2 regions of the Streptomyces sp. NBC_01497 genome follow, and region 2 is predicted to be linked to the other one. Evidence: predicted binding sites of a transcription regulator. Region 2 holds the regulator's gene; the other holds the start of a gene.
What was found. The regulator HspR, encoded in region 2, represses chaperone genes until heat shock. The targets are predictions, from matches to a motif close to TTGAGNNNNNNNNNCTCAA.
Positions count from the first base shown of each region.

Region 1 (15,574 bases), 1.8 Mb from region 2:
CGACGCTGGGCGCCCGGCGTGGCCGCCACTCCGTTGTGGCTGGTATGTGTCTGCTCCATCGCCCGCCCCTGGTACGCGTTCTTCCGCGCTCCGTATGCCCTCGATCCGCCGATCTACGTCGGTTTACTGCCTGGGGGGTGTCGTAGATCGTCGAATCCTGTATTTCGTGGAGCAGCGTAGAGGTACGGGCGGCCTTTCGGCTACGCAGTGCGAACAGCGAGATGGACGACGTCGGGCTCTCCCCGGGCAACCCCTGCCTCTTCATGCGTTACCCCAGTGAATCCGGCATTCCGCAATGCATCGGCAAAGGTCGGAGAGGGTTGCGCGGACCAGACGGCAAGTACCCCCGAGGGGTTCAACAGGGCCTGGCAGGCGGCAAGTCCTTCCTCTGCGTAGAGGATTTCGTTGCTCTCGGTGACCGGTCGGTCCGGCCCGTTGTCGATGTCCAGACACAGTGCGTCATACCTGTCGGAGGTGGTACGTACATAGTCCAGAAGATCGGTGTGCAGAATCACAGTTCTCGGATCGATCAGCGCGGCCTTCGAGATCCGCGCGAGCGGCCCCTCGTGGTGCCAGTCGATGATGGCCTGCTCCCGTTCGACCACCGTGATCCGGCCCCACCGGGGGTCGGCGACCGCGTGCGCGAGGGAGAAGCCGACGCCGAGACCGCCGATCAGCACCGACGGCAGCATGCTCTGCCGCTCCTCGGGCAGCGCGCGGAACGCGGCGTCGACGAGGAGCCGCTCGGAGCGCCCGTCCGAGGTGTCCATCAGGAAGGTGCCGTTGGCGATGATCTCCAGAACGTCCGCGCCGTCCCCCTCGACGGGCCGCCGCCGCAGCACGATCTCGCCGTAGGGCCCCTCCCGCCGGTCCAGCGTGACGGGCGGTCCTGCTGCGCTGCCCTGGGCAGCGGCCGGATCGGGCACGTCGGCACTCCTGTCTCTCTGTCTCTCGTGGGTCGTCGCCCGGCGCACCCGTACCGCGCGCCACCGGACGTCATGACGGGCACGGTCCGCCGCGGCACGCCCCATCCTGGCAGCGCACCGGGCGCCGGCCGGCCCGGCGGGGGGCGCGCCGCACGTGCGGCGCCCCGCGGCACCCGTATGCCCCCGACGTATGCCCCCGCAACCGCCGCGCACGCCCCCGCCCCGCGGCGCCGGGCCGCTCACGCGCGGCGCCATGGGCCGTCCACCCCACCCCGCGCGGCGGTGGTGGAGGGGCGTCGCGGGTGTGCGGTTCGCCGCCAACAGATGGCGGCGGCGGACCGAGCCCCGGATTCTGCCCTGGGAGGACGCGGTGGAGACGCTGACGGCCGCCGTCGAGGTGGAGTGGGAGGCGCCCGGGGCCTGCGGCGCGGGCACCGAGGCGCCCTGAGCTTGCGGGCCGGGGCGCCGTCGACGGTGCCCCGGCCCGTGCGTGGAGGCGTTCCGTCCGGAATGCGCGGACCCCACCCGGCGTTCCCGACTCACCGGCTGTCCGCCGGGCAGGTTCGCAGGGGCGTGCGCGGGTGCTGGTGAAGCGGCCGCGAAACCGCAGGTGGGGACGGAGCCGCGGCGCTCGGGGGAGCCGGGGGCCGGGGAGGGATGATCGCCCACGGCGAACACCCGGCACCACCGGGAACATCCGGGCACTCATAAGCATTGAGCCTGCATAGCTCAACTTGATTGCCGAAGGGGAGATCATGGCTGTTATTTCCACACCACTCACGCTTCCCGTGCTGCCGCTCGACGACGAGGTCGTGCTCCCCGGCATGGTGGTACCTCTGGACCTGTCCGACGCCGAAGCCCGGGCTGCCGTCGAGGCCGCACAGGCCGCCGCGCGTGCGGACGGTGACGGTGCCGGAAAGCCGCGGGTGCTGCTCGTGCCGCGGATCGACGGTTCGTACGCGGCGACCGGCGTGCTCGGTACGGTCGAGCAGGTGGGCCGGCTCTCCGACGGGGACCCCGGTGCCCTGATCCGCGGACGCGGACGGGTGCAGATCGGGGCCGGTACGAGTGGTCCCGGCGCGGCCCTGTGGGTCGAGGGCATCAGCATCGACGAGGAGGTGCCCGAGCCGCTGCCCGGTTCCGTGACGGAACTCGTGAAGGAGTACAAGGCGCTCGCCACCGACTGGCTGAAGAAGCGTGGCGCCTGGCAGGTGGTGGACCGCGTCCAGCAGATCGACGACGTGTCCGCCCTCGCCGACAACTCCGGTTACTCGCCCTTCCTGTCCACCGCCCAGAAGGTGGAACTGCTGGAGACGGCCGAGCCGGTCGCCCGGCTGAAGCTCGCCACGCAGCAGCTGCGGGAGCACCTGGCCGAGCAGGACGTCGCCGAGTCCATCGCGAAGGATGTCCAGGAAGGCGTCGACAAGCAGCAGCGCGAGTTCCTGCTGCGGCGCCAGCTGGAGGCCGTACGCAAGGAACTGCGCGATCTCGACGGCGGTGGCGAGGACGACGAGTCCGACGACTACCGCTCGCGTGTCGAGGCCGCCGACCTGCCGGAGAAGGTCCGGGAGGCGGCCCTCAAGGAGGTCGAGAAGCTGGAGCGGTCCAGCGACCAGAGCCCCGAGGGCTCCTGGATCCGCACCTGGCTCGACACCGTCCTCGAACTGCCGTGGAGCGAGCGCACCGAGGACGCCTACGACATCCAGGGCGCCCAGCGGATCCTCGACGAGGAGCACGCGGGCCTTGAGGACGTGAAGGAACGCATCACCGAGTACCTGGCGGTGCGCAAACGCCGCGACGACCGGGGGCTCGGCGTCGTCGGAGGCCGCCGCGGCGGCGCCGTGCTGGCCCTCGTGGGTCCGCCCGGGGTCGGCAAGACGTCCCTCGGCGAGTCCGTCGCGCACGCGATGGGCCGGAAGTTCGTCCGCGTCGCGCTCGGCGGCGTGCGGGACGAGGCGGAGATCCGGGGCCACCGGCGTACGTACGTCGGCGCGCTGCCCGGCCGTATCGTCCGCGCCATCAAGGAGGCCGGGTCCATGAACCCGGTGGTCCTGCTGGACGAGATCGACAAGGTCGGCTCCGACTTCCGGGGCGACCCGGCCGCGGCCCTGCTGGAGGTCCTCGACCCCGCACAGAACCACACGTTCCGCGACCACTACCTGGAGGTCGAACTCGACCTCTCCGACGTGGTCTTCCTGGCCACCGCCAACGTGCTCGACGCCATCCCCGAGGCCCTGCTGGACCGCATGGAGCTCGTCACGCTCGACGGCTACACGGAGGACGAGAAGGTCGTCATCGCCCGCGACCACCTGCTGCCCCGGCAGCTGGAGCGCGCGGGTCTGGAGACCGGCGAGGTCTCCATCGGCGACGACGCGCTGCGCAAGCTGGCAGGGGAGTACACCCGCGAGGCGGGCGTGCGGAACCTGGAGCGGGCCATCGCGCGGCTGCTGCGCAAGGTCGCGGCGCAGCACGAACTCGGTGAGCGCGAGCTGCCGTTCGCACTGGGCGCCGACCACCTGCGCAAGCTGATCGGCAGGCCGCACCACGTGCCCGAGTCCGCGACGGACCCGGCCGAGCGCCGCACCGCGGTACCCGGCGTGGCGACGGGCCTCGCGGTCACCGGAGCCGGAGGTGACGTCCTCTTCGTGGAGGCGTCGCTGGCGGACCCGGAGACCGGTGGCGCGGGGCTGACCCTGACCGGTCAGCTCGGTGACGTGATGAAGGAGTCGGCGCAGATCGCCCTCTCGTACCTGCGCTCGCACGGTGCGGAGTTCGAACTGCCGGTCGGTGACCTGAAGGACCGGGGTGTGCACATCCACTTCCCGGCCGGAGCGGTCCCGAAGGACGGCCCCAGCGCGGGCATCACGATGACGACGGCCCTCGCGTCGCTGCTCAGCGGCCGCCAGGTCCGCAACGACGTCGCGATGACCGGCGAGGTCTCCCTGACCGGCCGGGTCCTGCCCATCGGCGGCCTGAAGCAGAAGCTGCTGGCCGCGCACCGCGCGGGCGTCACGACGGTCGTGATCCCGAAGCGGAACGAGGCCGACCTGGACGACGTGCCCGCCGAGGTCCTGGAGAAGCTGGAGGTCCACCCGGTAACGGACGTCCGCCAGGTCCTGGAGATCGCCCTGTCCCCGGCGGAGCTCCCGGTCTCGGCCGCGGCCTGACCGGCGCCCCGCGAGAACAGCAAGCCCCCACCGCCCGGAAGCCCCGCTTCCGGGCGGTGGCGCGCGTGGCGGCCCCGGGGGCGGCGCTCAGGCCGGGGGCGGCGCCTGCGGGGTGACGGGATGCTCGGGGTGGAACTCGTACCGCAGCTGGTAGAGGTGCCCGGCCTTGGCCATCACGGTGGCCTCCACGGGCCGCTCGCCCTCGGGACAGGCGGCGTACGCCACCCGGAGCGTCCGCAGGACGGGAAGATCACCGGGCAGGCGCAGGTTCTCATACTGCTCCTGCGTCGGTACCCGGGCGGAAACGAGATCCACACACCGGAGGACCCGGTGGCCGAGGTCCGCCAGGAGGGCCGGCGTCCCACCCTTGATGCGCCGCCGTTCCGCGAGCGGAGTGCCGCGGGCCAGGTCCGGCGGGTAGTACGAGTGAACGAGTTCGACCGGCTCGCCGTCGACCGTCAGCACCTGGCTCCGCCGCAGCGCCAGGGCTTCACCGGCCAGACGCAGTACGGCGGCCACGTCCGCGGGCGGCACGGTCTCACCGACGTCCAGAAGCCTGCTTTTGGCCGCGCCCGCGGAGCGGATCCCGGGCAGCCAGGGGTACGGTCCGTCCCCCGGGCCAGGGATCATGGAGGCCTCGGGCCGGACCGTCTGCTGCTGATGCTCCCGGACGGTCACGGCCGCACCTGCCCGGCCCACGACGAGGTGTTCGTCCTTGAGCAGCTGAAGTGCCTTCTGGATGGTCGCGTTCGAGGCGGAGAACCGCTCCTTGAGCTGGGCTGTGGAGGGCAGCTTGGCGCCTGGTGCCAGATCGCCGGTCATGATCTCGTCGCGCAGATCGGCCGCGATGCGCTCGTGCAATGAGCGGCGGTCGAGGAGGCCCTCCTCAGTCCGGGGCACGGTCAGTTCATCCAATCCGGGTCTCGTAGCGCAGGCGTTGCAGATGGGCGGGCATGGTCATGAGGTCCGCTTGAACCGGGGCGCCCTCGTCGTCGAAGGTGACGCGGGCGATGGTAAGGACCGGTTGGTCCGGTGTCAGAAGAAGGGTGTTCTGCTCCTTGTCGGTCGGCAGCCTCGCGGTCACGTCCTCGACCACACGGACGCCCGTGTGTCCCAGTTCGGCCAGGAGCCGGACGGCGCCACCCCGGATCTTCGCGGTGGAGGCGAGGCCCGTGCCACGTGCGATGCGCACCGGGTAATACGTGTCCGTCAGCTCGCACGGCCGTTCCTCCACGAACATGACGCGTCTGCGCACCACGACGCTCTCGCCGACAGCGAGACCCAGCAGAGCTGCCGCTTCGGCCGGGGACGGGACCTCGCCCGCCTGGACGATCCGTTGGCTGCCTCTGCGCCCCCGGCGCTCGAGTTCGGCGCTCCAGGCCTCGCGTCCTGGGTCCTTCGGTGGCGCCAGGTACGCCGCCGAGCTGCTGATCCACTCCCTGTCCGCCATGCCGCCCTCCAGAGCCGCTGATCCCTGCCGGGTCCTGCCTACACGTTAAGTGACGGTGTGGGAAGCCTCGTCAACCTTGCTGCTTTTCGCGAAAGGCGGTACGTTCGCGGCACCTGGTGGTCATGAGCAAGGTGGTGATGTTCCGTGCCCTTGTCACGGCAACGGCTCTTTTCGCGGGCACGACGATCGGTTCCGGAGGCGCGCGACTTCGCAGTGGGGACGCTCACCCTCTGGGAGATCGAGGAGCGAGTGGACGATCTGCGCCTCGGAGTCTCCGAGCTCGCCGCGAACGCTGTGGCGCACGGGGTCCCTGCCGGTCGGCAGTTCTGCGTGCGACTCGCGCGCGACGGCGACTTGGTGCGTTTGGAGGTTCGCGACAGCGGGGGCGGCCTCCCCCTGGTCCACCCGCCGAGCGGGGACCTGTGCTCGGGGCGTGGACTCTGGCTCGCGCGAGCCGTGGCCGACGGCTTCGGAGTCATCCCGCACCGGGTAGGCAAGACCGTGTGGCTGACGTTCGAGGTCGCGTCGGCCCCGCCTCGCTCGCGAGCCGCCGACACGCCGGGGGTGGCGCCCGTCAGCGCGGACGTCCCCCTGGCCTGACGGGGAGGCCGTCGGCGCGGACGCCCCCGCGAGACCCGGCGACTGGGCCGTCCCGAGGCATGGCGGCGCCCCGGCGGCCCGGCCGGAGGAGGTCCGGGCGGGGCCGCCGGGGGTTCGGGACGCGCCGGGCGTCGCGCGGTGCGTCCGGTCGGCGTCGGGTCAGCCGTTGGCCAGGGCCTTGAGGCGGTCCAGGGCGCCGTTGAACTTGTCGCGGTCGCCGACCGCCGGACCCGTCGACGTGTACTGCCAGATCGTCTGGAAGCCCCAGCCCTTCGGCAGGACGCCGGGCGAGGTGTTGTAGCGGGCGACCCAGAGCGGGTTGGTCTTCGCGAAGCCCGCGTAGTCGCCGGTGCACTCCTTCCACCAGCTGGTGGCCGTGTAGATCACCGCGTCGCGGCCCGTGCGGGACTTGTACGTCTTCACGAAGTCCTTGATCCACGAGACCATCGCGGACGTCGATAGGCCGTAGCAGGACGCCCCGTACGGGTTCCACTCGATGTCCAGGACGCCCGGCAGGGTCTTGCCGTCCTTGGACCAGGCACCTCCGTGGTCGGCGAAGTAGCCGGCCTGGTTGGCGCCGCTGGAGACGTCCGGGGCGGCGAAGTGGTACGAGCCGCGGATCATGCCCGCCTTGTACGAGCCGGTGTACTGCTGGTTGAACGTGGTGCTCCGGTAGTAGTTGCCTTCGGTCGCCTTGACGTAGGCCCACTTCACGCCGGTGCTGTAGAGCGAGGGCCAGTTCACCTCGCCCTGGTGGCTGGAGACGTCGACGCCCTCCGTCTGGGCGATGGCGGCGCTGCGCCGGTTGACGGGCCTGCGGCCCTGTCCGTCATGGGCGAGGACACCCATGCCCATGTAGGCGGTGCCGCGCACGGGAGCCGTGCCCGCGGGCGCGGCGGCGCCGGCGTGGTGCGGCACGGGGGAGACGTCGGCGCTGGCGACGCCGGGGAGGGTCAGGGGGAGGGCGAAGGTGGCCAGGAGAGCCGCCGACGCCGCGTACAGGGTGCGGCGGCTGCTGCTCGTTCCGGGTCTCTGCACGGGCATTGCGTGCCTCCGAAAAGCGTTGTGGGGGGTCTCGCGCCGTATCGACAAGTCGTCAAAATGGACACGGCACCGTGAAACGCTACGTATGCGGCCCGTCGGTGGCAGGACGCCACGCTGCTGCTGATGGACTAAACCTGCGAAAATACGGAGAGGTGCGGCAATGGCCGTAGCTTTGGGAAACCTCAGGAGCGGGAAAGCGCGCAATGGCTGCTGACGTGCACGGTAGCGGTACGGAGAAGGACGCCGCGGTGACGGACGGCGAAGCGGTGACCTCCGAATTCCTCGATCTGGAGCGCGAACTCGCGGTCTTCCTCCGCCGGGCCAGGGCGAATTCGGGCGAGATGGCCCGCGAGGTGCATCCCGACCTCGAACCCTCCGCGTACGGGCTGCTGGTCCGTCTCGAAGAGACCGGACAGCAGCGGGCGACGGAGCTGTCCGTCTATTTCGGGGTCGGCAAGGCGACCATGAGCCGACAGTTGCGGACCCTCCAGGAGATCGGACTCATCGCGCGCGAGCCGGACCCCGCCGACGGCCGCGCGTCCCTGGTCCGCATCACGGACGAGGGACTGGACCGCTTCCGGCGCGTACGGGATGCCCGCAGGGGCCGCTACGTGCAGAAACTCGCCGACTGGGACCGCAACGAGATCGCTGGGCTGGCCCGTCTCCTGCACCAGCTCAACGCCCGCTTCGCGAGCTGACACGGCCCGGTGGGCGGGCGCCGGGAGCGCCGTAGGGACGGGTGCCGGGACCTTGCCGGTGTCCCGGCCCGCGACCGCGGGAACGGGTAGCTCGAACGAGTGACGGGACCTCTCGTACGCCCGGGTGAGGAGCCGCGCCGCAAACGTCCCGTACGGGTGAGCGTGGCGGTCGATCAGGGACCGGCGCGTGAGGCGGTGTGGCGGTCGATCAGGGAGGCGCGTGAGGCGGTGTGGCGGTCGACGACCCCGTGGCGGTCACCGGCAGTCACTGGCGGCCGCCACGGTGCCCGCCGGCCGGTGCGCGGGGGCCGGGCCTGGAATCCCGCCGATCGGTGCGTGCGGGGCGGGGTCCGGAATTCCGGTGGGTGACGCGTGCGGACGGGGGCCGGAGTCCCTCCGAGCGGTGCGTGCGGGCCGGGGCCGAGGTTGCTCCGAGCGGTGCGCGCTATGCCGGGGGCCGGAGTCCCGACGGCCGGCCGGGCCGCCCCGTCAGAGTTCCGCGAAGGCCGCCGTCGCGTCGTCGTGCCTCTTGCCGCGTATGTGCTGCGCGCCGTCCTCAAGCGCCCGTACCCGGTCGATCAGCTCGCGCGTCCCGCTCTTGCGGACCAGGGACAGGCACTGGGCCCAGTCGCCCTCGCCGAACATCTCGACCCAGCGTGCCGCCCCGTCCGTGAGCGCCAGCAGGGACCGTACCTCCGCGAGGGGGATGCTTCCCGTCACCGCTTTCGATGCCGCCGACGGGTCGGCCGCGGCGGTGAAGAATCCGCCTTCCGCGTTCCGCAGCGCGTCCGTCGACGCCACGGAGCGCTTGACCTCCGCCGGGACGCGGTCCAGCCGGTCGTCGACGAGGGCCCGTACCTCCCCGTCCTGGCTCTCCACCAGGAGCGTCGAGTCCGACAGGACCAGGTGTTCGACGGTGCCGTCGGGCCCGGACCCCCACCGGGCGAGGACCACGGTCGCCTGGGGGGTACGTACGTGAGAAAGGTCACAAGTGTCACGATGTTTGCCGGCTGTCGCGGTGATCGCGGCGGCGAGGATCTCTTCCAGGGTCATGTCGCGCCGTGAACCGCACAGTTCGGCCAGTGCGCCCCCCAGCCGCGCGGTGAACCAGGGAACACCGTGCACACAACCGTCGTCCCCGGCCGGCGGTGTGACTCCGTCGAGGAGGACCAGCGCGCCGCCCTCGCCCGCCGCGGGCGTGATCGCCGAAGTCCAGTCCTCGTTGGGCCGTCCGGCCGTTCCGGGTGTTGTCGCGAGTTCGAAGCGCATGGGTCCCAGTGTGCCGGAGTGGAGGGACGGGGAAGGGGGCGTGGGGGAGCGAGGGATGCGGCTCATCATGTGTTCACGTTCCCCGCACACCGGGCCCCTGTGTCCGCGTTCCACCGCGTGCGACGGCCGTGCGGCTGAAAAGTGATCACTCGGACCACGCACCGTGCGATGCGGGCGGGCATCTTTCCAAAGCGTGGCCCCGAGGTCCATTCGACCCACCGGGAACGCTCCCCCGACCTGTCAAGCGAAGTTGATGGTCAACTCCTTCGTGATGTTCACTCGTTCAGGTGGCGGGTCGGCCGATGTGCGTCTTCCTCCTGAGAGCACTGGAATGGTCGGAAGCCGTGCCAGGGGCTGGGGGTGGCTCGTCGTGACCCGCCGTCACCTCTGCTTCATGGGCGGACGAGTCGAGAATGCGAGCACCGGTGCAGAAGAAGCGGCCTCGGGGGAACGGCGGTGTGCGCAGCGGCACTCCGATGGGGCGCCCCAAGCGGGTGCGCACCCGGCTCGTCGCCGGCGTCCTGGTCTCCGGCATCGTCGTGATCGCCGCGGGGACCCCCGCCCTCCTGCACGCCTCGGCGCAGCTCGACGACGCGCAGCGCTCCCTCACCCTCGCCCGGCTCGGGCGGCAGGCCGTCTCCCTTTCCCGCTCCCTGGCCGACGAGCGCGACCAGGCCGTCGTCTTCGTCGCCGCGGGCCGCCCGGCCAAGGGCACCAAGAGGGACGGGAACGGCAAGGCCGGGGACGACGACAGCCTCCAGGCCGCCGGGGACCGGGTGGACCAGCAGATCACCGAGATCCACGCGGCCCTCGCCGGATCCTCGGTCCCCGCGTCCTTCTCCACGCCCCTCAAGGACATCGGTGAGATCCCGGCGATCCGCCGCACCGCCCTGACGGGCAAGGGCTCCGCGATCGCCGCGTACACCTCGTACTCCCAGGTCATCACCTCGCTGCACCGCCTCACCGAGCAGCTCGCCGACCGCGCGCCCGCGAGCGCGGCGCCCGGCGCGCGCGCCGACGCCGCCCTCGACCGCGCCGTCGACCAGGCGTCGGCCACCCGCGGCCTGCTGCTGGGCGCCCTCAGCGTTCCGGCCGACAAGCCCACGATCAACCCCCTGACCGGGCTGCCCATGGAAGGCTCGGACTCGGCGACGGCCGACGGCAGGGCCCGGGACGCGCTCAGCGCCGCCGCCCAGCTGGCCCGGGTACGGGAACTCGCCGCGCTCGACGACTTCGACGCCGCGGCGGACGCCGCGGAGCGCACCTCGTTCATGGACACCGTCACCGGCCCCGACGTGAAGTCGGCCGAGGACTCCCTGGGCAAGCTCACCGCCGGCCCGCAGCTGTCGAGCGCGGATCTCGACACCGATCCGGACAAGCTCAACACCGCGCTCACCGCCAGGATCGACCAGATGCGCGGCGCGGAGTCCGCACTCGCCGCCGAAGGGCTGAAGGGCTTCGGCAAGGACCGCGACGACGCCGTGCGGGACCTGGAGCTGCGTGCCGCGCTGGCCGCCGGGTGCCTGCTGGTCGTTGTCGCCGTCTCGACATCGGTGGCCCGGACCCTCACCAGGCCGCTCGCGGCCGTGCGGCGGGGCGCGGCCAGGGTCGCCGACGCGCCCGCCACGGCGGAGCCCGTGCGCTTCACGGGCCGCAACGACGAGTTCGCGGACGTCGTACGGTCTCTCAACGCGCTGCACTCCACCGTGCTCGCCCTGACCGGCCGGGCCGCGACGGCGCCGGGCGGCACCGGTGCGGCCGTCGCCACGGGGGCCACCGCCTCGGGCTCGGGCATCTCGACGCTGTCGCCCGCCGCCCACGCCACGACCGGCGCGGCGCTCCCGCCCGCCACGGACGATGAAGGCGTCGGGGGAGGCCGGGCCGCCGGGGACCCCGGGGACGCGGCCGAGGCCCGGGTGCGGGCCGCCGAGGCCGCCGCCGTCTCCGCCCTCACCGCCGAGGAGCGGGCCGCGCTCCAGGCGCAGATCGACGAGGTCGCGGGAGACCTGCGGCGGATGCGCCACAGCGTCCGCCACACCTTCGTCAACCTCTCGCTGCGCAACCTGGGCCTGGTCGAGCGTCAACTCGGTGTCATTGAATCGCTGGAGGAGAGCGAGCAGGACCCCGAGCGCCTCGCCACGCTCTACAAGCTCGACCACATGGCCACGGTCATGCGCCGGCACAGCGAGAACCTGCTCGTTCTCGCCGAGCACGAGCAGAGCCACGCGCACGCCGGTCCCGTCCCGCTGGTGGACGTGCTCCGCGCCGCCGTGAGCGAGATCGAACGGTACGAACGCATCACCATCCAGACCCTCCCGCCCCACGCCCAGGTCGCCGGGTACGCGGCGGACGACCTCAGCCACCTCGTGGCGGAACTCCTGGAGAACGCGGCGTCGTTCTCGCCCCCGGACGCCTCGGTCGAACTGTCGGGCTGGCTCCTGGAGACCGGTGAGGTGATGCTCTCCGTCGTGGACCAGGGCATCGGGGTCGCGGACGACCGGCTGGAGGCGCTCAACGGACGTCTGGCCGCCACCACGGCCGACCCGGCCGCGGCCGACGGGCGCGGCGGGAATCCGACCGAGGGCCTCGGCCTGCGGGTGATCGCGCTGCTGGCGGCCCGCCACGGCGTACGGGTCGAGCTGCGCAGGCAGCAGCAGGACGGTGGTGTCACAGCCGTCGTGATAGTGCCGCAGCAGCTGATGCCGTCGGAGCCGCCCGCCGTGAGTGAGGTGGGAACCGGTCCGGCCGGCGGGTCCGGGATGACCCTGCCGGGCTCGGTCGCCGAGGCCAACTCCCATGTGCTGCCGGTACGCCCCGGTGCGGCCGGTCCGCACGATCCGCTGATCGCCGCGGCCGAGGCGTCCGTACGGGCGGCAGAGCGCGCGGGGACCATCATCCCGGCGCATGCGGGAGGCGACCTGGCTCCTGAGGCCGGCGACGCGCTGCCGGGCAGCGTCGGAGCCGCGCAGCCCGCGGGTGCCGGAGCGCCCCGGGTGCCCGGGGCCCGGCTGCCGGAACCGCGGCGGCCCCGGTCCGCCGCGTCCGCTTCCGACCCGTACGCCATCGGGCCGGACTCCCACGAGCGGGCGGCCGGTGACGAGACCGGGGACCTCGACTCGGACACCTTCACCATGCGCCTGCCGGGCCCGCCCGCGCCGGCCGGCCGCGGGCTGCCCAAGCGGGTACCCAAGGAGGTCAGGACGGCGGGCGCCCCTCTGGTGCGCAAGCGCGTTGTGGACCCGGAGGAGTTGCGTCGTAGACTCGGCGGCTTCCACCAGGGAGCGAAGGCGGGCCGGCACGACGCCGAGGAGGAGATCCGCGGGAGTGCGGGAGCGCGGGCGGTGCCGGAGGGGCAGCCTGACGGCCAGTCGGTCGGGCAGTCGCAGAATGAGTCGCCCTACGGGCAACAGCCTTACCGGCAGGCGTCGTTCGGGCAGTCACCGTTCGATCGTTCGCCGTTCGGGCCGTCGGGGTCCGTGCCCGGGATCCCCCAGGGTTACGGGCAGCAGGCGTACGGGCAGGCGCAGGACCCGGCCGGTCCTGCCGGTCCGCACCCGGACGGCACCCACGATCAGCGGCACCAGGACCAGCGGCACCAGCACGGTCAGCAGGACGAGAACACCCCGCAGCAGCACGCTGAGCGACACCAGAACGATCAGCAACACCGGGAAACCCAGCAACACCCAGCGTCACAGCGACACACCGAAGCGGCGGGGGAGACAGTCGAGGAGGCACACAGGTGACGGCGACGGGCACGTTCGGACTGAGCAGCGAGGCGCGCAACCTGCACTGGTTGTTGAACAACCTCGTGGAGGAGGTACCAGGCGTACTGTCCGTCGCCGTCGTGTCGTCCGACGGGCTCCTGCTGCTCTCCTCAGACCCGGAGCGCACGGAGGCGGCCACCGCGCCCGAGCCCACCGGGCGCCGGGCGGGCCCGCGCGGTTCGAGCGCCGACCTCGCCACCGTGGTCTCCGGCATCGGCAGTCTCACCATCGGCGCGGCCAAGCTGATGGAGGGCGGCCCGGTCAAACAGACCATGGTCGCGATGGAGGACGGCAGCCTGTTCGTCATGGCGATCAGCGACGGGTCCCTCCTCGGCGTCCATGCCACGCCCGACTGCGACATGAGCGTGGTCGCCTACCACATGGCGCTGTTCGTGGGCCGGGCCGGACACGTCCTCACCCCCGAGCTGAGGGGCGAACTGCGCCGGTCGCTGGAGGGCGGCGCGGTGAGCGGCGGCACGATCGACCTGGGGAGCGGCCGGTGACCCGGTCGTACGCCCGGCGCGGTCAACTGCCGGACGAAACGGCCACGGACGGTACCGTCGCGGAGGGGGCCGTCACGGACGGGAACGGCTGGGGCGGGTCCGGCGCTGACCGGACCGGCACGTACGGAATCGGGACCCACGCGTGGTCGGTCGGCGCGGAGGCCCCCGACGAGCTGGTGCCGTTAGAGAGGGCGCCGGAACCCGCGGGTCCCGCCCCCGGTGGGGGGCGGCGCCGGCGCGGCGCGGCGCCAGGTCTGCCGGTACGGGGCTCAGGCCGCCGCGCGTCACGTGTGCGCCCGTACTCGCTCACCGGTGGCCGGACACGGGCCGAACACGTCCTGCAGGTCGAGACGTTCGTGGCGGCCCTGGAGGCGCCGGAAGAGCGCAAGGAGCTGCCGCGCCGCGGCTCGTCGCGGGTGATGCCGGAGATGCGCGCGATCGTCGAACTGTGCCGCCGGATGCGGACGGTCGCGGAGGTGGCGGCGCTGTTGAAGATGCCGCTCGGTGTGGTGAGGGTGCTGCTGAGCGACCTCGCGGATCAGGGAAAGATCAGGGTTTACGGGACCGGGCACGGCACCGAACAGCCGGACCATGCACTGCTGGAAAGGGTATTGAGTGGACTCCGCCGTCTCTGACGACACCGCGGTCGCCGAGGGCAAGGCTGCCGCCGAGGGCAACGCCGCCGCCGGTAAGGGGGCCGCCGCCGGGACCGGGGCCGTCGCCGAGGAGAGAGCCGCGAGTGCCGCGGGCACCGACTCGGGTGCGGACGCGGCCGTCGAGGTCATGGCCGTCTCCGAGCCGGAGGAGAGCCTGAAGGCCTGGCAGCTCGATCGGACCCGGGCGCCCGTCGCCACGAAGATAGTGATCGCGGGTGGGTTCGGCGTCGGCAAGACGACGTTCGTCGGGGCGGTGTCCGAGATCCCGCCGCTGCGCACGGAATCGCTGATGACGGCGGCGAGCGCGGCCACGGACGACCTCACGGCCGTACCGAACAAGGTCACGACGACCGTCGCCATGGACTACGGCCGCATCACCCTCGACAACGACCTGGTGCTCTACCTCTTCGGTACACCGGGCCAGCAGCGTTTCTGGTTCATGTGGGACGACATCGTGCGGGGCGCGATCGGCGCCGTAGTCCTCGTGGACGTGCGCCGTATCGACGACTGCTTTCCCGCGCTCGACTATTTCGAGACCTGCGGTCTGCCCTATATCGTCGCGGTGAATCACTTCGAGGGAGCCGAGGCGTTCGACCCGTCGGCCGTCAGGAACGCGCTGTCCGTCGCGGACAACGTGCCCCTGCTGGTCATGGACGCGCGCCAGCGGGTGTCGGCCGTGGAGTCGCTCATGACCCTCGTACGGCACGCGCTCGTCGCGGGCACATAGGGGGCCCTAGGGCCGGTGCCGGCGTACGGCTCCGGGTGCCGGAACCCGGACCGGCGCGGGTTCCGTACGGGGTCTTCCCCGCGAACTCGCGTGCCGCTGCCGGGTCACGGCCGTGCGCCCGGGCGGTCCGCGGTCCGACCCGCGGTCCGTTCGCCGGACGCAAGGAACGTACGGATCGGCGTACGCGAGGACACGGGGGGAGCCCTGCATGCGGAAAGTGCTCATCGTCGGCGCGGGACAGTCCGGGCTCCACCTGGCCCTGGGCCTGCAGGCGCACGGCTACGCGGTCACGCTGATGTCCAACAGGACGCCCGACGAGATCAGGAACGGCCGGGTGATGTCCACCCAGGTCATGTTCCACACCGCACTGCAGCACGAGCGCGACCTCGGCCTCGGCGTGTGGGAGTCGCAGACGCCCAGGCTGGAAGGGCTCGGCGTGTCGGTCGCGGCACCCGACCACAGCCGCGCCGTCGACTGGCTCGGGAAGCTGGAGCACCACGCGCAGTCCGTGGACCAGCGCGTCAAGATGGCCGGCTGGACGGAGATGTTCGCGCAGCGCGGCGGCCAGTTGGTCATACACGGCTGCGCTGTCTCCGACCTCGACTACTTCGCCGACAGCTACGACCTCGTCCTCGTCTCGGCGGGCAAGGGCGAACTCGTCTCGATGTTCGGGCGCGACCCGGCCCGTTCGACGTTCACCTCACCGCAGCGGGCTCTCGCCGTCGCGTACGTGCACGGTCTCGCGCCGCGTCCCGAACACCCGGGCGTGG
Region 1 covers NZ_CP109427.1:2,565,019-2,580,592, reverse strand. Annotated here, with positions in the region: gene OG310_RS10925 (response regulator transcription factor) at 1-59, opposite strand, end outside; gene OG310_RS10920 (spermidine synthase) at 201-926, opposite strand; gene OG310_RS10915 (hypothetical protein) at 1,180-1,374, shown strand; gene lon (endopeptidase La) at 1,682-4,093, shown strand; gene OG310_RS10905 (GntR family transcriptional regulator) at 4,181-4,999, opposite strand; gene OG310_RS10900 (UTRA domain-containing protein) at 5,001-5,543, opposite strand; gene OG310_RS10895 (ATP-binding protein) at 5,688-6,143, shown strand; gene OG310_RS10890 (lysozyme) at 6,303-7,187, opposite strand; gene OG310_RS10885 (MarR family winged helix-turn-helix transcriptional regulator) at 7,391-7,885, shown strand; gene OG310_RS10880 (hypothetical protein) at 8,375-9,154, opposite strand; gene OG310_RS10875 (sensor histidine kinase) at 9,613-12,897, shown strand; gene OG310_RS10870 (roadblock/LC7 domain-containing protein) at 12,894-13,421, shown strand; gene OG310_RS10865 (DUF742 domain-containing protein) at 13,676-14,056, shown strand; gene OG310_RS10860 (GTP-binding protein) at 14,205-14,804, shown strand; gene OG310_RS10855 (styrene monooxygenase/indole monooxygenase family protein) at 15,013-15,574, shown strand, end outside.
Region 1: the regulator HspR is predicted to act here: its motif matches at 1,641-1,659, upstream of lon (endopeptidase La).

Region 2 (15,574 bases):
AGGTCCAGCGAGATCAGCCGCTTGTTCTTCAGCGACTCGGGCACGTCGCCCTTGTCGATGCGCTGCGCGAGCCCCTCGACGACGGCCGTCTTGCCGACGCCGGGCTCACCGATGAGCACCGGGTTGTTCTTCGTACGGCGCGACAGGACCTGCACGACGCGGCGGATCTCCTGATCCCGGCCGATGACCGGGTCGAGCCTGCCCTCGCGCGCGGCGGCCGTGAAGTCCGTACCGAACTTCTCCAGCGCCTTGTAGTTGCCCTCCGGATCGGGTGTGGTCACCCGGCGTCCTCCCCTGGACTTCTCGAAAGCGTCGGCCAGCTTCCTGGCCGTGGCCCCCTGACCCGCCAGCACTTCGCCGGCCTGACCGCCCTTGGCGGCGATGCCGATGAGCAGGTGCTCCGTCGACACGTACTCGTCACCGAGGTCGCGGGCCCGCCGGGTCGCGTCGGCGATCACGGCGAGCAGGTCGCGGTTCGCCTGCGGCGGCGCGACGGTGGACCCGGCGACGCTGGGCAGCCCGGCGAGCAGCCGCTCGGCCCCGGACCTGACCAGGGCCAGGTCGGCCTCCACCGCCGACAGCAGGTCGGTGACGTTCTCGTTGTCCTGCCCGGCCAGCAGCGCGAGCAGAAGATGGGCGGGGGTCAGGTCCGGATGTCCCTGGGCCACGGCGCTGTTGCTCGCGGCGGTGATCGCTTCCCGGCTCCTGTTGGTCAACTCGGCGTCCACGTGCGCTCTCTCCTCCTGTTCCTCAATCCTGACGATGAGAACCTGCGCAAAGTTGAGTCTATTCCACTCAACTCCAAAACGGGACCCGGGCACGACCCCGATCGCACCCTCGATCCCGCGTCGGCCACCGGCCGCCGGGCGGCCGGGCACGGGCCGTGGGGGAGGGGCAGCGGGGCACCGGCCGCCGGGAACGTGACGGGCACGGTCGCCGGGCACGCGCAGCGGGACGGACGGGTCCCCGGGCGGCCCCCGGGGGGACCACCGCCCGACCCGGAGCGACTCCCACGGTCCGGACTCCCCCGGGCCGCGCTCCCCGGACCGGACTCCCGCGACCGGGACCGGGACCTACGCTCATGGCATGACCCACGACGTACGCGCCCCCGATCCCGAGTACCTGGCGTTCTGGCGCGAATACCACCTCTGCACCCTCGCCACACAGCGCCCGGACGGCTCACCGCACCTGGTGCCGGTCGGCGTCACGTACGACCCCGAGGCGGGGGTCGCGCGGGTGATCACCAACAAGAACAGCAGGAAGGTCGCGAACGTCCTGGCGGCCGCCGACGGGGCCCACGGCGCACGGGTCGCGGTCTGCCAGGTGATGAAGGGCCGCTGGGCGACGCTGGAGGGCCGGGCCCGGGTCCGCACCGAACCCGAGGTGGTCGCCGACGCGGTCAGCCGTTACGCGGAGCGCTACGGCCGCACGCCGGCCCCGAACCCGGACCGCGTGGTCATCGAGATCGCCCTGGACCGGGCGATGGGACGCGGCTGATCCGCCACCGCCCGCCACCTACGTCCGGGCAGCACAACGGCGCCATCGCGTTTCAGGTCCACGATGGCGCCGTTGTGTGGGGGAAGCGCCTGAGCGATCTGTTACGACGGGGGAATCGCTCAGGCACTGCGGGGGGTGGCTGTATGGGGTTGTGGTCCTACGAGCTCATGGTCACGCCGATCAAGATTAACAAAAATCATGTCATACCTGATGCAGCATCGGACCATTTGCGGTGCACCGCGAGGGCGGCGCAGGCAACGGTACGCACGGACGTCCTCGTCCTCCTCGCGCACGACGAGCACGGGCTCTCCGAACAGTGTGACCCTCAACGAGTCCCCGCGCCGCGGAATCGCGGACACGAGATCGATGAAGTGCCACCCCGACCGGTAGGCCGCGGCCATCTCACGCCGAAGACTTCTGTCGTCCGCGGGCGTTGTCATGAGACAGCGGAGCCGAACGGAGCGCTGTCCCACCCAACATCACCGAGGGCCGCCTCCGACTTCGCCTGCACGACACGGGCATGATCAGCGGCACCACGCCCGTAGCCCACGTGAGCAACGGAGAAAAGTCCTCCGACCGCAGCGAGCCCAACGAGCGCGGTTATGACCACCGAGCGACGCGATCTCTCACGCATAGCAGCTTGGTTCCTCATCTAGAAGCTCTCTTCCCCGTCTTCCACGACGATCGCTCACTGACGACACCAACGCCACACTACCGATGCATCATGTTCCTGCAGGTACAAGAACCTGAGGGGTGGACAATTGGGTACAGACAGCTCAAACGGGGCGCATCAGCATTCCCTGACGGATCTATGCACCGAAGGGGCACGCCTTTACGCCACCGCGTTGCGTACGGGACGGGTCGGCCGGATCGAGGTGGAAGCCGCCCCGTGCCTCATCGACTTCGCCCTGCTGCACCCGGACCCGGACGACCCCGAATGGCTCCGTCCGGTGGCCCCCTCGACAGCCCTGGCCCAGCGCATCTACCCCATAGAGCGGGAGATCCAGGAGCGTCGCCGCCTCACCATGGACCTGACGGACTCCTTCGAGGAGTTCATGACCATCAGCAAGCAGGCGTCGCCCAGCATCCATGCCATCACCGTGCTCGAAGGCTTCAACCGCATCCACGACGCGCTGGACCTCGCCATGAGTGAGAGCAGGAAAGAAGTTCTCACCGTGCAGCCCGGAGGGGGCCGCAGTGAGCACGTCCTCAGCGAGGCCATCAAGCGCAGCAAGCCCCTGATCGACCGGGGAATCAGCGTCCGCACTCTTTACCAGCACACCGTCCGGCACAGCCAGAGGACCTTCGCCTACGTGGACCACATGGCCGGGGCCAAGGTGGAGATACGCACACTGGAACAGCTCATAGAGCGGATGATCATCTGCGACGACAACGTCGCTTTCATCCCCGCCCGTGAGGACAGGAAGATCGCGCTCGAACTCCGCCACCCGGGACTTGTGGCGTATCTCACCAAAGTGTTCGAGAACCTGTGGCACCACGCCACCCCTCTCGTCGAGCCGCTGCCCTCGACACCGGGCCTCGAAGGCATCACGGAGGTCCAGCGTTCCATCGCGAAACTGCTCGTCGAAGGCCTCGTCGATGAGGCCATCGCACGGCGCCTCGGCATGAACGTCCGCACCTGCCGGGCTCATATCGCCAGACTCGCCGTCTCGCTGGGCAGTGGGAGCCGGGCTCAACTCGGTTATCTCATAGCGCGGTCGGGGATTCTGGGAGCAAAGGACTGAAGAAGGCGTAGCCGGAGACCGGTGCCCGGGTGTACCGATATCCATGGTGTTTCACACTTCCGGACAGTCGACGGGACGACAAGCGCCGCGCACTTCGTAGGTAGGAACTTCCACTTCTTGAGGACGGGAATGGCGCAAGAGACCCAGCTCGGCCATGCCTCCTTGCTCTCGGTCGAAGCGCGGGAACTGTACGCACGGCTCGCGGCCGGAGAGAGCGCAGGGCCGGGGACACCCGGGCTCGCGGATCTGGAGCGGCACGGACTGGCCCTGCGGGATCCGCTCAGCGGGTTGGTGACCGTGGTGGACCTCGATCACGTCGAGCAGCGCCTGCGCGAGTCCGTGAGCGAGGCGTTGGCGCAGTCCGTGGAACTCTTCGCCGAACTGCCTCTGGTCATCCGCGATCTGCGGGCCCGACGAGCGGTGGAGGAGGAGACGGACCCGTCGACGGGCGCTGTCTTCGTCAAGGGTACGGACGCGGTGAACGCGCTGATCAGTTCAGCCGGCGACACCGCGAAGAGCGAAATACTCTGCGCCCAGCCGGGCCTTCGCACACGCCGCATGCTCACGCTGACGGAAGACCGCGACATCAGGGTCCTGAAGCGGGGCGTGGCGATCCGCACGCTCTATCACGTCAGTGGCAGAACCAACCCGGCGGTCCAGGACCGCGTCCGCCTGATAGCTCCCATAGGGGGCCAGTTCCGGACCCTCGCGAGTCCCTTCCTCCTGATGGTCCTCTTCGACCGAAGACAGGCCTTCCTCGTCGACAGCGTCAAAGGCCGCCCGGCCCAGGCCGGCGCCTGGCACGTCCGTGACCCCGCTGTGGCCGCCTTCCTGTCCGACGTCTTCGAGCAGCAGTGGAACCGCGGCGACGACTGGTTCAGCCCCGCCCCCGCCGACGACGACATCGTCAGTACGCCCCTCCAGCGCGCCATCCTGCGCGAGCTGTGCGCCGGGCACGATCAGCAGCAGATCGCGAAGGCCCTCGGCTACAGCGCCAGGACCATCAACGCGCACCTCACCGATCTGCGCGCCCGTCTCGGGTTCCGTACCGTCTACCAGCTCGTCCACTGGTGGGCCGTGAGCCCGGAGCGCGAGCTCACCTGACGCGGAGGGTACGGAAGTACGGAAGGCCCGGCGCGGCGACCTCAGCGGGCACCAGCGGTTCCTGCGGCCCCAGCAGGCGCCCGACCTCAGCGGGCACCAGCGGTTCCTGCGGAGCGACCCAGCAGGCGCGGCAGCCCCCTACGCACGGCAACGGGCAGGGGCGGGGCGCCCGTTCCGGCGTCCCGCCCCTGCCCGTCCCACGTGTCCCGCGTACCGTCGTGCGTCACTCCGGCCGCTTGGGCCGCCACACCACCAGCGCGCTCGCCTGCCGCACGTCCTCGTACGGCACCAGGTCGCGCCGGTAGGACGCGTGCACCTGCGCCTCGCGCTGCCGCATCGCGGCCGCCGCGCCGTCGACAGCCGATCCCAGTTCCGCGACCCGCGCCTGCAGGGCGGCGACCTGGTTCTCCAGCTCGATGATCCGCTTGATGCCGGCGAGGTTGATGCCCTCGTCCTGCGACAACTGCTGCACCTGGCGGAGCAGTTCGATGTCGCGCGCCGAGTAGCGTCTGCCACGTCCGGCCGTGCGGTCGGGCGAGACGAGGCCCAGGCGGTCGTACTGCCTGAGCGTCTGGGGATGCAGCCCGGACAGTTGGGCCGCCACCGAGATGACGTAGACCGGAGTCTCCTCCGTCAGCTCGTACGCCCTGCCGAACGCGGCAGAGGCGCGGCGCCGGGCGCCGCCGCCGTCCCTGTCCATGACGTCATGCTCCCTTCGCAGCCTGGAACAACTCCGCCCTCGGGTCCTCGCCCGCAGTGGCCTTCCGGTACGCCTCCAGGGCGTCGCGGGCATCGGTCGCCAGGTCCTTCGGCACGATCACCTCGACCGTGACGAGCAGGTCCCCGCGGGTACCGTCCTTGCGTACGGCGCCCTTGCCGCGGGCACGCATCGTGCGCCCGTTGGGGGTGCCCGCCGGCAGCTTCAGGGTCACCGAGGGCCCTCCGAGGGTCGGCACCTTCACCTCGCCGCCGAGCGCCGCCTCCGGATACGTGACGGGCACGGTCACCGTGAGGTTGTCGCCCTTGCGGCCGAACACCGGGTGCGTACCCACGTGCACGACGACGTAAAGATCGCCGGCCGGACCGCCGCGCTCGCCGGGCGTGCCCTTGCCGCGCAGCCGGATCCGCTGCCCGTCGGAGACGCCCGCCGGGATGCGCACCTGGATGGACCGGGACGACTTGGCGCGCCCGCTGCCCTTGCAGACGTCGCAGGGGTCCTGGGCGATGAGCCCGCGGCCCTTGCAGTCGACGCACGGGTCGGTGAGCGAGAATCCGCCGCCGGTGCCGCGCGACACCTGCCCGGTGCCGACGCAGGTCGGGCACACACGGGGCGTGCCGTTCTTGTCGCCGGTGCCGGAGCACGCCTTGCAGGGCGCCTGGCTGGACATCCTGAGCGGTACGGTCGCCCCGTCGACGGCTTCGGTGAAGCTGAGCGTCACCTCGGACTCGATGTCCTGGCCGCGGCGCGGCTGGGTGCGTGTCCCGCCGCCGCCCCGGTTGAACAGTCCGCCGAAGACGTCCCCGAGGCCGCCGCCGAAGCCGCCCGGCGCACCGCCCCCGCCGCCCGTGCCGCCCTGGGGCCCGCCTCCGAAGAGGTCGCCCAGGTCGAAGTTGAACGTGCCGCCGCCACCGCCGGGACCCGGACGGAAGCCGCCGTTCCCGAACAGGCTGCGCGCCTCGTCGTACTCCTTGCGGCGCTTGGCGTCGCCCAGGATGTCGTTCGCCTCGGAGATCTCCTTGAAGCGCTCCTCGGCCTTCGCGTCACCCTTGTTGGCGTCCGGGTGGAACTCGCGCGCGAGTTTCCGGTACGCCTTCTTGATCTCGGCTTCTGTGGCGTCCTTGGGGACGCCGAGGACCTTGTAGTAGTCCTTCTCGACGAAGTCCTTGGTACTCACTCCCGACGTCCCTCCTCCCGATACGGATACCGATCCCCGTCCGCGCCGGCCGCTGCCACCGCCATGGCATCGGCAGCGGCCGGTGCGGCGACGACGGCCGCCGCGGCGGACGCGACCGCTCGCGCGGTCACCTCCGCCGCACCGGCCGTCGTCGTGTCAGCCCTCGTCCGGGCCACCGCTCTCCTTCGTGGGCTTCCCGTCATCCGTGCCCGGGGAATCCTCGCCCGCCGCGTCCTCGTCGGACGCCTTGGGCTGCGCCCCCGGCTGAGGCTCGGCCACGGCGACCCGCGCGGGCCTGATGGTCCGCTCGCCGAACCGGTACCCGGGCTGGAGGATCGCGACGCAGGTCGTCTCGGTGACGTCCGGCGCGTACGAGTGCATCAGGGCCTCGTGGATCGTCGGGTCGAAGGGCTCGCCCTCCTCGCCGAACTGCTGGAGACCCAGCTTCGCCGCGACCGCTTCCAGCGACTCGCCCACCGACTTGAACCCGCCGACCAGCTCGTCGTGTTCCCGCGCCCGACCGATGTCGTCCAGCACGGGCAGCAGTTCGGTCAGCAGGTTCGCCACGGCGATCTCGCGCACGGTCACCCGGTCGCGTTCCACCCGGCGGCGGTAGTTCTGGTACTCCGCCTGGAGGCGCTGGAGGTCCGCTGTGCGCTCACCGAGCGCGGTGCGCACCTGGTCCAGCTGCGCCGTCAGCGCTGCCTTTTCCGATACGTCCCCGGCCTGGGCCGCCTGGCCGGACTCCGCGGAGCCCGGCCCTGCTCCCTTCGGCGCGTCGTCGGGGTCGGCGCCGGAGGGGACGTCGGGCTCCTCCTCGAAGCCCGGGGTCTCCTCCGTCACGCGGCACCACCCTTGCCGTCGCGCTCGTCGTCGACGATCTCGGCGTCCACGACGTCGTCCTGGCCGTCCGCGGGCTGCTCGGCACCGGGAGCACCGGGACCACCCGCGGCACCGGCGGCGGCGCCGTCGGCCTGCGCGTTCGCGTACATGGCCTGGCCCAGCTTCTGGGAGACGGCGGCGACCTTCTCGGTGGCCGTACGGATCTCGGCCACGTCCTCGCCCTTGAGCTTCTCCTTCAGCTCGCCGACGGCGGTCTCGACCTCGGTCTTGACGTCACCGGGGACCTTGTCCTCGTTGTCCTTGAGGAACTTCTCGGTCTGGTAGACGAGCTGCTCGCCCTGGTTGCGGGTCTCGGCGGCCTCGCGGCGCTTGTGGTCCTCGTCCGCGTACTGCTCGGCCTCCTGACGCATCCGGTCGACCTCGTCCTTCGCGAGCGAGGAGCCGCCGGTGACGGTCATCTTCTGTTCCTTGCCCGTGCCCAGGTCCTTCGCGGTCACGTGCATGATGCCGTTGGCGTCGATGTCGAAGGACACCTCGACCTGCGGGACTCCGCGCGGGGCCGGCGGCAGGCCGCTGAGCTCGAACATCCCGAGCTTCTTGTTGTACGCCGCGATCTCGCGCTCGCCCTGGTACACCTGGATCTGCACGGACGGCTGGTTGTCCTCGGCCGTCGTGAAGATCTCCGAGCGCTTCGTCGGGATCGTGGTGTTGCGCTCGATCAGCTTGGTCATGATGCCGCCCTTGGTCTCGATACCGAGGGACAGCGGGGTCACGTCGAGGAGCAGGACGTCCTTGACCTCACCCTTGAGGACACCGGCCTGGAGGGCGGCGCCGATGGCGACGACCTCGTCCGGGTTGACGCCCTTGTTGGCGTCCTTGCCGCCGGTCAGCTCCTTGACGAGCTCCGCGACGGCGGGCATACGGGTCGAACCGCCGACGAGGACGACGTGGTCGATCTCGCTCAGCTGGATGCCCGCGTCCTTGATGACGTTGTGGAACGGGGTCTTGCAGCGGTCCAGCAGGTCCGAGGTCAGCTGCTGGAACTGGGCGCGCGTGAGCTTCTCGTCCAGGTGCAGCGGGCCCTCGGCGGACGCCGTGATGTAGGGCAGGTTGATCGAGGTCTCCGTGGAGGAGGACAGCTCGATCTTCGCCTTCTCCGCCGCCTCACGCAGGCGCTGGAGGGCCATCTTGTCCTTGCCCAGGTCCACGCCGTGGTTGTTGGCGAACTGCTTGACCAGGTAGTCGACGACGCGCTGGTCCCAGTCGTCACCACCGAGGTGGTTGTCACCGTTGGTGGCCTTCACCTCGACGACGCCGTCGCCGATCTCCAGCAGCGAGACGTCGAACGTGCCGCCACCGAGGTCGAAGACCAGGATGACCTGGTCGTCCTTGTCGAGGCCGTACGCCAGGGCCGCCGCCGTCGGCTCGTTCACGATGCGCAGGACGTTGAGGCCCGCGATCTCGCCGGCCTCCTTCGTCGCCTGGCGCTCGGAGTCGTTGAAGTACGCGGGGACGGTGATCACCGCGTCGGCGACCTTCTCGCCCAGGTACGCCTCGGCGTCCCGCTTCAGCTTCTGCAGCACGAAGGCCGAGATCTGCTGCGGGTTGAAGTCCTTGTTGTCGAGGTTGATCTTCCAGTCGGTGCCCATGTGGCGCTTGACCGACCGGATGGTCCTGTCGACGTTCGTGACTGCCTGGCGCTTCGCGACCTCGCCGACGAGCACTTCACCGTTCTTGGCGAAGGCGACGACGGACGGCGTGGTCCTGGCGCCTTCGGCGTTGGTGATGACGGTGGGCTCGCCGCCTTCGAGAACGCTGACGACGGAGTTAGTCGTGCCCAGGTCGATGCCGACCGCACGTGCCATTTCAATTCCTCCAGCTGACTTGAGTGCAACAGGCTCAAGGATGCAACACGGATCTCGAAGAGTCAAAGGACCTGAGCGGGGTCGACTCAATTATTGTGCGGAGCCCTCTCGGGGGACGTCGTCCACCTGCGGGTTTCCGGCCGGAATGTGGGGCACGCCACGGCCCTCCGACACGCGCCCGGGCGGCGCCCGGGGACGGCGGGGCAACCGTGCGATCGTTCTATCGAAACCGACCAAACACCCATATCGGATGGAACGGACGGCTGCCCATGCGGCTCGACCAGCGTCCCGGCCCTCAGGCCGCCACCGCGCCTCCCCCGGCGCCCGCCGCATCGCGGCGCATGCTCGACCTCCACCGTTTGAAACGCCTGCCGGACGCGAAACGTGCCCTCGACCTCGTCCTCGGAACGCTGCTCCTCGCCCTCGCGGCGCCGGTGCTCATGGCGACAGCGCTCGCCCTCGCCGTCCACGCCCGCCGGGCGCCCGCCCGGGCCATCCCCCGGGCCCCCTTGCGCGCCCCTTCCCGAGCTCCTCTGAAAGAGGGCCGCGTTTTCGTACGGGCGGACGTGACCGGGCTGCACGGCCGGCCGTTCACGCTGCGCTCGCTCGCCACCCGGCGCCTGCGCCTGGACCTGCTGTCCAGGCTGCCCGAGGTCGTGCGCGGACGGATGTCGCTCGTCGGCCCCGCGCCACTGCCCGCAGGGGACCCGCGCACGCGGGCCGCCTGGCGCAGCTCCGTACGCCCCGGGCTCACCGGCCTCGCCCAGGTGCGGCGGGCGTGGCGGATGCCGTGGGAGGAGTCCTCGCTGCTCGACCAGCACTATGTGGAGCACTGCTGTCTCGCTCTGGACCTGAGGCTGCTGGTCCGCACCCTGCCCGCCCTGTCCACGCCCGCGGATCCGCCCGGCGCCGGCGCCCGGCGCCCAGGCGCCGCGTCCCGTCGTGTGCGTCGCCGGCGCGGGCGTCCACTGCTCGCCGGGGTACTGCGCTCGGCCGGCCGCGCTCGCAGAAGCAGGAGGGCGGCCGCCGCCGTTCCGCGCGCACGGCCGGGTTCGCGGACCGCGCGCGGACGTGTCACGGTGAGCGACGCAGATCACCGGTCACGGCGTTACATTGCGGCCGGATAAGTGGGTACGCTCAGTGCGGACCGACTAAGTTACCGCTTAGTAAACATCTGAGCGGCCGCAGCGTGCGGAAACCTGCGGATCCTCCCCACCTCGCAGGCCCGAGGAGCCCTCCATGCAACTCGCCGCGATCATCGTGTCGCTGGTGCTCGCCGTCGTCGGTGTGGCGCTGTTCTGCCGAGCCATCGCGCAGATCTACACCTTCGTACGGCTCGGCCAGTCCGTCCCCGCGGGCACGCGGACGGACGAACCCGGCAGCCGCACCATGACGGTGGCCAAGGAGTTCCTCGGCCACACGCGGATGAACCAGTGGGGCGTCATCGGCGTCGCGCACTGGTTCGTCGCGGTCGGCTTCTTCTCGCTGATCCTCACGCTGGTCAACGCGTTCGGCCAGCTGTTCCGGGCCGATTGGCTGCTGCCGGTCATCGGCAACTGGGCACCGTACGAGGTCTTCGTCGACCTCATCGGCGTCCTCACGACGCTCGGCATCCTCGTACTGATCGTGATCAGGCAGCTCTCCCGGCCGGGCCGCGCCGAGCGCAAGTCCCGCTTCGCGGGCTCGAACTTCGGCCAGGCGTACTTCGTCGAAGCCGTGATCCTGATCATCGGCCTGTGCATCCTGGCGCTGCGCGGCCTGGAGGGCTCGCTGCACCACGAGAGCTCGTACACCGTCTCGTACCTCCTCTCGTACCCGCTCGTCGCGGCGTTCCGCGGGCTCGGCACCGGCACGCAGCAGAACCTCGTCTACCTGTTCGCCATGATCAAGCTCGGGACGTCCTTCATCTGGATGATCACCGTCGCGCTGAAGACCGACATGGGTGTCGCCTGGCACCGCTTCCTCGCCTTCCCGAACATCTGGTTCAAACGGCGCGCGGACGGCGGCACGGCACTCGGCCCGCTCCAGCCGATGGCGAGCGGCGGCAAGGTCATCGACTTCGAGACGGTCTTCGACGACGAGGACGCCGCCGAGGAGACGGTCTTCGGCGTCTCGAAGATCGAGGACTTCTCCTGGAAGGGCATCCTCGACTTCTCCACCTGCACCGAGTGCGGCCGCTGCCAGTCGCAGTGCCCCGCCTGGAACACGGGCAAGCCGCTCTCGCCCAAGCTGCTGATCATGTCGCTGCGCGACCACGCCCACGCGAAGGCCCCGTACCTCCTCGCGGGCGGCGGCAAGAACGCCGAGGGCGAGGAGAAGGCCACCGCGGAACAGCTCGCCGGCGTCCCCGCCGCCGCGCTCGCCGAGGCCGAGCGCCCGCTGATCGGCACCCTGGAGGAGAACGGCGTCATCGACCCGGACGTGCTGTGGTCGTGCACGACCTGCGGCGCGTGCGTCGAGCAGTGCCCCGTCGACATCGAGCACGTCGACCACATCGTCGACATGCGCCGCTACCAGGTGATGATCGAGAGCGCGTTCCCGAGCGAGGCCGGGACGATGCTGAAGAACCTGGAGAAGCGCGGCAACCCGTGGGGCCTGGCCAAGAAGCAGCGCCTGGAGTGGACCAAGGACATCGGCTTCGACGTACCGGTCGTCGGCAAGGACATCGAGGACCTCACCGAAGTCGACTACCTGTACTGGGTGGGCTGCGCGGGCGCCCTGGAGGACCGCGCGAAGAAGACCACGAAGGCCTTCGCGGAACTCCTGCACATCGCGGGCGTCAAGTTCGCGATCATGGGCGGCGACGAGAAGTGCACCGGCGACTCGGCCCGCCGCCTGGGCAACGAGCCGCTGTTCCAGCAGCTCGGCCAGGAGAACGTCGCGATGCTGAACATGGCGTTCGGTGAGTCCCCCGACGACGCCGAGGACCCCGGGACGAAGAAGCCGAAGGCGACGAAGAAGATCGTCGCGACCTGCCCGCACTGCTTCAACACCATCGCCAACGAGTACCCGCAGCTCGGCGGCGAGTACGAGGTCATCCACCACACGCAGCTGCTCCAGCACCTCGTGGACGAGGGCAAGCTGGTCCCGGTCACCCCGGTCGAAGGCCTCATCACCTACCACGACCCCTGCTACCTGGGCCGCCACAACAAGGTCTACACACCGCCGCGCGAGATCATCGCCAAGGTGCCGGGCCTGCGCAGCGAGGAAATGCACCGTCACAAGGAGCGCGGCTTCTGCTGCGGCGCGGGCGGCGCGCGCATGTGGATGGAGGAGCGCATCGGCAAGCGCATCAACAACGAGCGCGTCGACGAGGCCCTGTCCCTCAACCCGGACATCGTCTCCACGGCCTGCCCGTTCTGCCTGGTGATGCTGACCGACTCGGTCAACGGCAAGAAGAACGAGGGCAAGGCGAAGGAGTCGATCCAGGTCGTGGACGTCGCCCAGCTGCTGCTCGACTCGGTGCGGACCCCGGCGGGCCCGGCGGGCACGCAGGAGGCCGTGGGCACACCGGAACCCGAACCGGTGAAGTAACCCGGGCACACCGACCCGGACACGCCTTTCGCGTGGGAGGGCCCGAGGCGCCGCACCGGCGCCTCGGGCCCTCCCACGTACGGCGGCACCCATGCGGCACACGCGGCATCCTCCCTGGCGGCGAACACCGCACAGGGCCCACCGTCACCACCTCGCCACGCGACACCGCCACCACCTCACCACGCGACCGGATCGGGCACCCGGCGCCACCTCCCGGCCCGGTCGGGCCACCCGCCGTCGCTTCCCGACCGGATCAAACACACGCCGTCACTCCCGACCCGGTCGAGCACCCGGCCTCACTTCCGGACCGGATCGAGCACCCACATCACCGAGCTGTTGTTGCTCACCCGGACGGCGGAGTTCTCCACGGCGAGGCGCCCCGCGGGCGGGTAGGCGTGCGCGATGGTGACGGGCCCGTCGACCCAGCCCTCGATGCGCCACCGGTCCGCCTTGGCGTCCCGGCCGCCGGCGTCCGGCGACGGGTCCGCCGCGAGCGCGGCGTCACAGGTGTTCAGCCGCACGGCGGCCGGATAGGTCAGCGCGACCGGCAGCGCGAGACAGCGCCGCCCGGAACCTGACTCCTGGAACTGGACCGTGCCGTCGGCGTGGTTGCGCAGGGACCACGCCGTACCGTCGGTGCCGCAGGTCGCCACCTGCGCACCGGCCAGGCAGCGGCCGGTGAGGGCGTCCCTGACGTAGTACGTACCGTCCACGGCGCTGCCGGCCTGGGCGCTGCCGGCCTGGGCAGTGTCGGCCTGCGCGGCCTCGCCCTGGGCGGCGACGGGTCCGGCGGAGACAAGGAGCACGAGAACGGGCGCGGCAAGCGCGGAGGCGACGGCGGACCGTACGGACGACATGGGACCTCCAGTGTGCGGGGAACGGATACCAGGAGATACCCACAGTAGCCACTCCGTTACCACACGCGACCTCCGTCCGTGCGGAGTAACCCCCGAAGCCCCCCGGGGGATGTCACAGGACGGACGCAATGGAGTCCCCGTTCCTCTCTCGCGGCCATCACGCCCGGTGGGAGCGGGTACGTTCGAGGACGTGGCTGGATTCAGGAACGGACGCGGCCGGGACAACCGCGACCCGCGACAGCAACCGCAACCCCCACAGGGGCAGGCCGGGCGGCGGCAGCAGCCGTCCCAGTGGCCGTCGGCGGGTGCCCAGGCGAACCCGGGGCAGTACGGCGGCGGGCAGCAGTACAGCGGCGAACCGGAGTACTTCGGCGAACCGCAGTACCAGCAACAGCACTACGCACCCCCGCAGGGAGCCGCCCCCCACCCGCACCAGCAGCCGCCGCAGTACGGGCAGCCGCAGGGCCCCGGGCAGGGCGGCATCCCCTCGGCCGACCCGTACCCCGCCGCGAACAACCCCGGGCACACCCAGGCGTTCCGCGTCGACGACCCGTACGGCGACGGTGCCACCTACCGGGCGGGCACCGCCCCCGTCCCCAGCGGCCCCCGGCTCGCGTGGCGCGACCTGCTGACGGGCATCGTGATGCGCCCCAGCGAGACGTTCCTCCAGATGCGGGACTACCCGGTCTGGGGCCCGGCGCTGATCGTCACGCTCGTCTACGGCATGCTCGCGCTGTTCGGCTTCGACGACGCGCGCGACGACGTCATAGGCTCCACGCTGTCGACCGCGATCCCGTACGTACTGATCACCGGCGCGGCCTTCGTCGTCGGTGGCCTGATCCTCGGCGCGGTCACCCACACCCTCGCCCGCCAGCTCGGCGGCGACGGCTCCTGGCAGCCCACCGTCGGCCTGTCCATGCTGATCATGTCGCTGACGGACGCGCCCCGGCTCCTCTTCGCGGCCTTCCTGGGCGGCGACAACGGCTTCGTGCAGATCCTCGGCTGGCTGACCTGGCTGGCGGCGGGCGTCCTGATGACCTCGATGGTCCGAAAGTCGCACGACCTGCCCTGGCCCAAGGCACTCGGCGCCTCGGCGATCGAACTGCTGGGCCTGCTCTCCCTGCTGAAGCTGGGCACGTTCTAGGAACTCCCCTGAGGCCAGTGGGCCCTGGCACGGCTGAGGCTGCTGAGGCCCGCCGCGGGGGGCTCAACGCCGCAAGCGCTACGCGCCCGGCGTCAGGGGCCGCCGGACCTCACCGGCCCCCCAGGTGTCATCGGCGCCATCGGTCCCCGGGCGCCGGCCCACGGCCGCGGCCCCTCGTCGGACACCACGGACGACGTCGAGGTCGCGGCGGTCGCGGCGTATCTCCCGTACGGGGGCGACGAGTCCTGGCCCGAACGCGTGGACCGCGCCGAACCCGACGGCGCGCGGAAGCCGGTGGAGCCGGCCGGCCGCATCCGCTACCGCTCCCGGGAGCCGGGCCGCGCCCCGAACGCGCGGCGGCGCCTGCGCACCGACCAGCCCGCGTACCTCCAGAACGTCCTCGCGAGCGCGTACGGCTCGGTGGTGGAGCAGGTGCGGCTCGGTGCTGGACCACATGGACCTCACGCCCGTCCCGCACGACGTGAACCGGGCCGGGGAGGACGAGGTCGAGGACGGCGCCGGGACGCCGACATGGAACGGCCCGACCGCCGCACCCCCGCCGGGTGGCATTGCGCGCACCGGCACCTCAGGCATCACTCGCATCACCCAGGCATCCCGCACGACACCTCAGGCATCACCGAGGCATCTCCCACGACGCCTCAGGCGTCACCCTGGCATCCCGCATGACACCTCAGGCGTCCAGCACCTGCCCGGAGCGGCGTACGACGGGAGGTTGCACACTCCACGGGAAGTTGATCCACTCATCGGTGCGCTTCCACACGTACTCGCACTTCACGAGCGAGTGCGACTTCTCGTAGATGACGGCGCTGCGGACCTCGGCGACGTGCTCCACGCAGAAGTCGTGCACGAGCTTCAGCGTCTTGCCGCTGTCCGCGACGTCGTCGGCGATGAGGATCCGCTTGTTGCCGAAGTCGACGACGTTCGGCACCGGCGCGAGCATGACCGGCATCGCCAGCGTCGTTCCGACGCCGGTGTAGAACTCCACATTCACCAGGTGGATGTTCTTGCAGTCCAGGGCGTACGCCAGGCCCCCGGCCACGAAGACACCCCCGCGGGCGATGCTCAGCAC
Region 2 covers NZ_CP109427.1:4,412,617-4,428,190, reverse strand. Annotated here, with positions in the region: partial or broken gene clpB (ATP-dependent chaperone ClpB) at 1-728, opposite strand, end outside; gene OG310_RS18925 (pyridoxamine 5'-phosphate oxidase family protein) at 1,087-1,497, shown strand; gene OG310_RS18920 ((2Fe-2S)-binding protein) at 1,617-1,937, opposite strand; gene OG310_RS18915 (helix-turn-helix transcriptional regulator) at 2,259-3,242, shown strand; gene OG310_RS18910 (helix-turn-helix transcriptional regulator) at 3,372-4,346, shown strand; gene OG310_RS18905 (heat shock protein transcriptional repressor HspR) at 4,570-5,046, opposite strand; gene dnaJ (molecular chaperone DnaJ) at 5,051-6,241, opposite strand; gene grpE (nucleotide exchange factor GrpE) at 6,398-7,084, opposite strand; gene dnaK (molecular chaperone DnaK) at 7,081-8,949, opposite strand; gene OG310_RS18885 (sugar transferase) at 9,219-10,076, shown strand; gene OG310_RS18880 ((Fe-S)-binding protein) at 10,189-12,483, shown strand; gene OG310_RS18875 (hypothetical protein) at 12,780-13,340, opposite strand; gene OG310_RS18870 (Yip1 family protein) at 13,531-14,484, shown strand; gene OG310_RS18865 (phosphoribosyltransferase) at 15,176-15,574, opposite strand, start outside.